3 regions of the uncultured Gilvimarinus sp. genome follow, and region 3 is predicted to be linked to each of the others. Evidence: riboswitches for the same ligand, from Rfam matches in the RefSeq annotation. Region 3 holds a riboswitch; each other region holds the start of a gene.
The links. Region 3 has a riboswitch for thiamine pyrophosphate ahead of AACY82_RS13650 (TonB-dependent receptor). Riboswitches for the same ligand answer to the same signal wherever they lie in the genome.
Positions count from the first base shown of each region.

Region 1 (2,262 bases), on a different contig from region 3:
GTTTGATGTACTGCTGCTAACCCGCGGCGGTGGCTCGCTGGAAGATTTATGGCCGTTTAATGACGAGCGGGTCGCACGGGCCATCTCTCTATGCCCCGTGCCGCTTATCAGCGCTGTGGGGCACGAGGTGGACGTCACCATTGCCGACTTTGTCGCCGATGTACGCGCCCCCACCCCATCGGCGGCTGCCGAATTGGTCGTGCCCGATGTCAGTGAGCAACTGGTGCGCCTGCAAGTGCGCGAGCGTCACCTAGGGCAAACGATTCAACGTCGCTTACAGCGCTTGAGCGAGCAACTCAATCATTTACAAAAGCGACTACGCCACCCCGGTGACCACTTACGGCAGCAGTCCCAAAGGCTCGACCAACTCGAATTGCGTTTAAACAGCGCCATCAACCACACGCTAGAGCGCAAAAAACAAACGCTCGCCAACTTAGAGGCTCGCCAACCAGACCCACGCTACGCACTGCAACACCTAAAAGCGCAATTCCAGCGAACCCGCAGCGCCCTTATGCAGCAGTGGCAAGCCAGTCACCAGCGCGCCTCTCAGCGCCTCGGCGAGAATGCGCGTCTACTGCACAGCGTCAGCCCGCTCAGCACGTTAGAGCGCGGTTATGCGTTAGTCACCGACTCCCACGGCAAAATAGTGCGTGACAGCGATGCAGTACAACAAGGCGATAAAGTAACAGCCAAGCTCGCACGCGGCGAACTGCACTGCCAGATTATTGAGGGTTAATCACTCGGGCAAACCTCATCAAGATTGCACGGCCCGCGCAAACCCATTATATTGAACGCTCTTGTCGGGGCGCCTCGACCTGTTTAAGACAGGGACGGAGGCTGAGATCGGTACGTCCGAACCCGTGGAACCTGAACAGGCTGATACCTGCGGAGGAAACAAGTAACGCATTCGTGCGCCCTCCTCAGCCTCAACGATTATTCGAGGCACCGTGATTGACTCTTTAACCACTCGCTCTGCGCCCTCTCGCGTGGCGATTGCCGGCGCAGGCTTACTAGGCCGCTTAACCGCGTGGCGACTATCGCGCGCAGGCATACATGTCGATGTATATGAAGCGGGCTCGCTCGACGCCCCAACTGCCGCGGCAACGAGTGCCGCCGGAATGCTATCACCGCTAAGTGAAGCGGTGGTCTCAGACTATCAAATTTATCGTATGGGGCTGCACAGCCTAACGCTCTGGCCGCAGTGGTTAAGCGAGCTTGGTCCGCAGGCGCTCACGCATTTTCACTGCAACGGCAGTTTGGTGGTCGCCCATCCACAAGACGATTGCGAGCTGGTTCAGTTTGAAGCTGATTTAACCCGACTGATTGGGCGCAACAACATTGCTATGCAATCGCTTAATGCCAGCCAAATACAAACTGTTGAGCCTGATTTAAACCCACAATTTAAACGCGCATTGTTGTTAGAAAATGAGGCCCACCTCGACAACCGTCAACTGTTGCAAACCTTATTGGAATATCTACGCCACAGCGATAAGGTAACGCTAACCGATAACACGCCTGTGGCTGTTGCGCCCCACACAATCACCCAGCTAAACCGCCAGCAAAAAACGGCGTACGACTGGGTCATTGACTGCCGTGGTTTTGGTGCCAAAACGCAACAGCCATCGCTGCGCGGCGTACGCGGCGAGACACTGCACGTCTACACCAGCGAAGTAAACCTACAGCGGCCAGTGCGATTGATGCACCCGCGCTATCAACTGTATATTGTGCCTAAACCCAACCAACGCTACATTATTGGCGCCACGCAAATAGAAAGTGAAGACACCTCACCTATCAGCTTGCAATCGTCACTAGAACTATCCAGCGCGCTGTACACGTTGGCTCCAGCTTTTGCTGAGTCGCGCATTGTTGAATCCGACAGCAATTTGCGACCAGCCTATATCGACAACCTTCCTAAAATCACCCGCGACGACGGTTTGATTTGCGCAAACGGACTATACCGCCACGGTTATTTATTGGCACCGGTCATGGTCGAGCTGCTATTAACGACTTTTAACCTACCGACCTCCAGCGACGAATTTTCGTCATTGATTCAGCACTCTCACGCCACGCCGTTGGCACAAAAGGTGAGTTTATGAGCCAGAAAACCATTGAAGTTTTTTTAAACGGAAACTGCTTGGAAATCGCCCCGGCAACCACCCTTAAAGACGCTATCGCCGAGTGGCAAAATCAAAGTGCCGTAGGCGAAAAGTTTGCCGCCGCCGTCAACGGCGAGTTTGTGCCTCGCTCGCAGTACCACAACAC
Region 1 covers NZ_CAXAUC010000001.1:826,637-828,898, forward strand. Annotated here, with positions in the region: gene xseA (exodeoxyribonuclease VII large subunit) at 1-736, shown strand, start outside; TPP riboswitch at 792-911, shown strand; gene thiO (glycine oxidase ThiO) at 948-2,096, shown strand; gene thiS (sulfur carrier protein ThiS) at 2,093-2,262, shown strand, end outside.
Region 1: linked by a shared signal. The riboswitch ahead of thiO (glycine oxidase ThiO) and the one ahead of AACY82_RS13650 (TonB-dependent receptor) in region 3 are both predicted to bind thiamine pyrophosphate.

Region 2 (2,262 bases), on a different contig from region 3:
CCTGCTTTGGCGCGACGCGGTTGCCGCACATGTTTAAAACGCAAATGTTTTAACGAATCATCGCCGCTGCGCTCGCGAGTAAACTCTGAGCAAGTCCCGGCCAGTAGCTCGGTATCGTCCCGCTCAAGAATCCACTCGTGGCGGATGTCACTGATACCAGAGCGCACATCCACCCGCGCCGCCGGGTCAGTATAGGGGCCGGAGGTATCGTACACCCGCACCGGTGGGTTCTTCTCACCGCCAAAGTCGGTGCCGGTATCGTCTAAGCTAATCTCCCGCATTGGCACCCGAATATCGGCGCGCGAGCCCTGTACATAAATTTTCTCCGAGCGCGGAAACGGCTGTATGGATGCGTTATCAACCTCGGCGCGCTCGCTCAGTGCGATAGCATTATTATCATTGCGGTTACTCATGGCTAACCTCGTAGGCAGTGTGAAAGAAAAAGTGATGAACAGGACCGGCGCCAGCGCCTACGGCAACATTATCGGCGTGACACAGGGCTTGGTATAAATAGGATTTGGCGTGGCGGGCGGCAAGCTCGAGGCTATCGCCCAAAGCCAGGCGCGCGCAAGCGGCGGCGGCCAAGGTGCAACCGGTGCCGTGGGTGTTGTGAGTAGCAACTCGGGGCGCGCGCAACAGCTGGCAACCGCGAGAATCGCAGTAAACGTCCACCGCATCAGCGGATGGCAGGTGGCCACCTTTAAGCAGCACCGCGCGGGGGCCGAATGCCAGTAGCGATTTAGCCTGCAGCAACATCTGGTCAACATCGGTCGCGACATCGGCGCCCAGTAACACCGCAGCCTCGGGAAGATTAGGAGTCAGCAAGTGAGCCAGTGGCAGTAAGGTATCGCGCAGCGCACTGACGGCCGAGGCGGGCAACAGCCGGTCACCACTGGTGGCCACCATTACCGGGTCCACCACCAGTGGCGCGGACACATCGCGCAGTGCGACCACCACAGCTCTAATAGCAGCCGCATCGGCCAGCATGCCCGTTTTGATCGCGGCGACCGGCAAATCGCTCAACACTGATTGCACCTGCGCGGCTAAAAACTCCGCCGACACCGGCATAACACCCTGCACCCCGAGCGTGTTTTGCGCCGTAAGGGCACTCACCGCAGATGCGCCGTAAACACCGTGGGCAGCAAAGGTTTTTAAGTCGGCCTGAATCCCAGCGCCACCGCCACTGTCGCTGCCGGCAATAGTGAGCGCGGTGGGCGTTACTCGGGCTTTAAGGGGGGTGTCGGGCATTGTAGGCTCCACGGGGTAATCGCAGGAGTAGAGCCGTTAAAGTCGACACGCAAACACACCGCCAGGCAATGATTGCCCAACGTTTGCGCGACATCAGCACCGAGCGGTGCCAGAGATACAATAGATGTGACTTTCATCGTAGACGTGCTCTCGTTCCCTACGCCGGTACTAACCGGATCAGGTCGACGGGACTCTCTCAGCGATTTCGCTTACGCAAAATTGCACCCCGACAAGAAAGATTCGCAGTCTAGAGAAGTCGCACGGGCCTGTAAAGCGGTGGTTTTTACGGTTTTTTACCCACCCAAGACAAAATGAACGACTATTCATCTGTACCTTAAGCAGACAAACCGCTAAACTCAGGCCTGAAATAACGCGTACAACATCGGCTTTGCCCGACACTGCATCCAACGCAGCCGTTGGCGCGTCACACTAAGACCTGCTAACAACATTGGCGCTGCTCTTTGCAGACAGCCGTTTTCAGGTTGCGGAAAATGTGGCAGACCACTCGCTCTTTTTACGGACGCATGACGAACTGGAAGACCAAATGAAGAAGACGAAACGCTATCTCTTAGCCGCCCTGATCGCTTGCAGTGGCAGCGCCCAGGCAAACTCCATTCTCGAAATTTACGAAATGGCCGTGGAAAACGACCCTCAACTTAAGGCCGATTACGCCGCCTATCAGGCTGGGCTCGAAAACCGCACCATCAATCGCGCCGCGCTGTTGCCGCAAATCAGCGCCAGCGGCAGCTACACGATCTCGGACAACGAAACCGTGTACAACGCCCGCGACGGTCAGCAACTTCCCGGCAACGAGCTGGATGTAGACGGCGAGCAAACCAGCTGGGGCCTAAACCTGAGCCAAGCGCTGATCGACATGAACGCTTGGTACACCTACAAACAAGGCTCCGCCCTGAGCGAGCAAGCCGTTGCCCAGTACTCTTCTGATGAGCAAAGCTTGATTGTCCGTGTCGCCGAGGCTTACTTCAACGTGTTACGCGCCGTTGATAATTTGCA
Region 2 covers NZ_CAXAUC010000017.1:35,556-37,817, reverse strand. Annotated here, with positions in the region: gene thiC (phosphomethylpyrimidine synthase ThiC) at 1-413, opposite strand, end outside; gene thiD (bifunctional hydroxymethylpyrimidine kinase/phosphomethylpyrimidine kinase) at 406-1,248, opposite strand; TPP riboswitch at 1,386-1,487, opposite strand; gene AACY82_RS16740 (TolC family outer membrane protein) at 1,793-2,262, shown strand, end outside.
Region 2: linked by a shared signal. The riboswitch ahead of thiD (bifunctional hydroxymethylpyrimidine kinase/phosphomethylpyrimidine kinase) and the one ahead of AACY82_RS13650 (TonB-dependent receptor) in region 3 are both predicted to bind thiamine pyrophosphate.

Region 3 (2,262 bases):
TATTTAAGTAGCCGGTAAAGGTAAAACCCAGCTCGGCCTTGAGGATGTCGTTAATTTTGGTACGGCTGACCCCGATGGCGTTTACTAAAGCCTCTAGGTTTAACTCGGGGTTGGCGTACTCGGTGGTTAAGTAGCGCAAGATGGCATCGCTGTCTTTATCGCGCTTAGGCTCTACCGACAACTGCTGATAAGCCACCAACGGCCGATCTTGCTGAATCTTTCGTTTCAGTGATTCGGTCAGCGCCCGAGTGTGCTGGCGAAACAACCAAACGCCGGCGATCGTCCACAAAACAAACAAAAAACCCGCCACACAATACACATAGCCCCACTCTTTACCGGCCAGCTCCAGCTGATTAAACCGCACATGCAACAACTGGTTTTGCGGGCTTTGGGTGGTCGAGGCAAACAATATTTTAGGCACCTGTTGCAGCGAATACTCTGACATCGACAGTTTAAAGTCGAAGTTGGTTAGCCACCACTGCGGCGTTTCTAGCCGGGTTAAATCAATACGTTGCTGCTGCCATTGCTCGCCACAGGAAAAAAAGCTTAAGGGCGAGCGATAGGTTAAAAAGTCATCGAGCTTGGTGACCCGTTCATCAACGGTAAACACCATAAGGGCCAGTTCATTGGCGGGGCTGCATTTAACCGTAAAGGTCAACTCGCTGTAGCGACTCAAGTCCACCAAGCGCGGCTCGCCCTTGGCGTCGGTAAACACCAACCCCACCGATGCCGCCGGGTATTGCGCTTTAGGCGCAATAAACAAGTCGTACTCCAGACCATACGTATCGTCTAGCACGATCGCCTCGGAGGCGCCGCCCTGAGATGTATCGTCCTCTGGGCTGGCCCGCCAGGGCAGCTCACTGTCACCACGGGGCAATAAAGACTGCGATATAAAGGTGTGCTTTAGCGCCCCAAAGAGTAGCAACACCGACACGGCTAATAACCCGACAAGAACGGTAATGGCTTTTTTATAAAAATTCAGCATGGGAGTCGCGAGCCAGCATAAAGACAAACGCAATGCTAACCACTATCGGTGGGGGATGATAGTCACCATAAAAATAAGCACTATCACTGGTTAGATGGAACAAAACGGCATAAAATACCGCCTTTCTAGAAAAACGAAACGACATCCTCGGGGTGGCCAGACTGCTTTGGCAGTCGGCCTGAGACGCACACAATGCGGACCCGTTGAACCTGATCCGGTTAATGCCGGCGTAGGGATTGGACTATTCGCACAGCAATAATACGCCCACAGCCAGAGCCTTTGGCTGCCAAGCACTAACAACGTGCCCCAATTACGACGCTATTGTAAGCAGACCGGGTCTCCTACACATTACCGGAGACTCAACCATGAACAAAACCCTAGCCTTAAGTGCCCTCACGCTCGCTATTGCGGCGCAAACCCACGCTGCCGACGATAGCATCGAAGAGATTCTAGTCAGTGCCGACTTTCGCGCCGCACCACTGCAAGATTTATCCACCAGCGCCAGCGTGATAGGTGCTGACACCATTAAAGCTCGTGGCGCCGAGCATTTAGCCGGCATCTTAAACACCGCTCCCAATGTGAACTTCTCGACCGGCGCCTCGCGCGGGCGGTTTTTTCAGATTCGCGGCATTGGCGAGCGCAGCCAATTTATCGAGCCGGTAAACCCCTCGGTCGGCTTGTTAGTCGACGGTATCGACCTCACCGGTATTGGCGCCGCCGCCACGACGCTGGATATCCAGCAAGTCGAGATCTTGCGCGGCCCGCAAGGCACCCTCTACGGCGCCAACGCGCTGGCCGGTTTAATCAATATGGTATCGGGCAGCCCCACCCAAGAGTTTGGCGGCGAGCTGTCGGCCACGGTGGGCGACTATAATACCTACACCACCAGCGCGGTACTTAGCGGCCCTGTCAGTCGCAATGTTGGGTTTCGGGTAGCACTCGAGCAGCACACCAGCGACGGCTACCAAGAAAACGCTTTTTTAAATATCGACGACAACGCCAACATCGACGAGCAAACCGCGCGCGGTAAACTCAACTGGCAAATCGGCGACGCTTTGGCGCTGGATTTTACCGCTATGTACGTCAATGTGGATAACGGCTACGACGGCTTCTCGCTGGATAATACCCGCACCACGCTATCCGACAACCCCGGTCACGATCGCCAAGAGACTGTGGCCTTCTCTGTCAAAGCCAACTGGCAAGTTAGCGATGCGTTCCACGCCGAGGTGCTGGCCAGCAACGCCAATTCAGACACCGAATACGGTTACGACGAAGAC
Region 3 covers NZ_CAXAUC010000009.1:91,316-93,577, reverse strand. Annotated here, with positions in the region: gene AACY82_RS13655 (helix-turn-helix transcriptional regulator) at 1-985, opposite strand, end outside; TPP riboswitch at 1,124-1,239, shown strand; gene AACY82_RS13650 (TonB-dependent receptor) at 1,351-2,262, shown strand, end outside.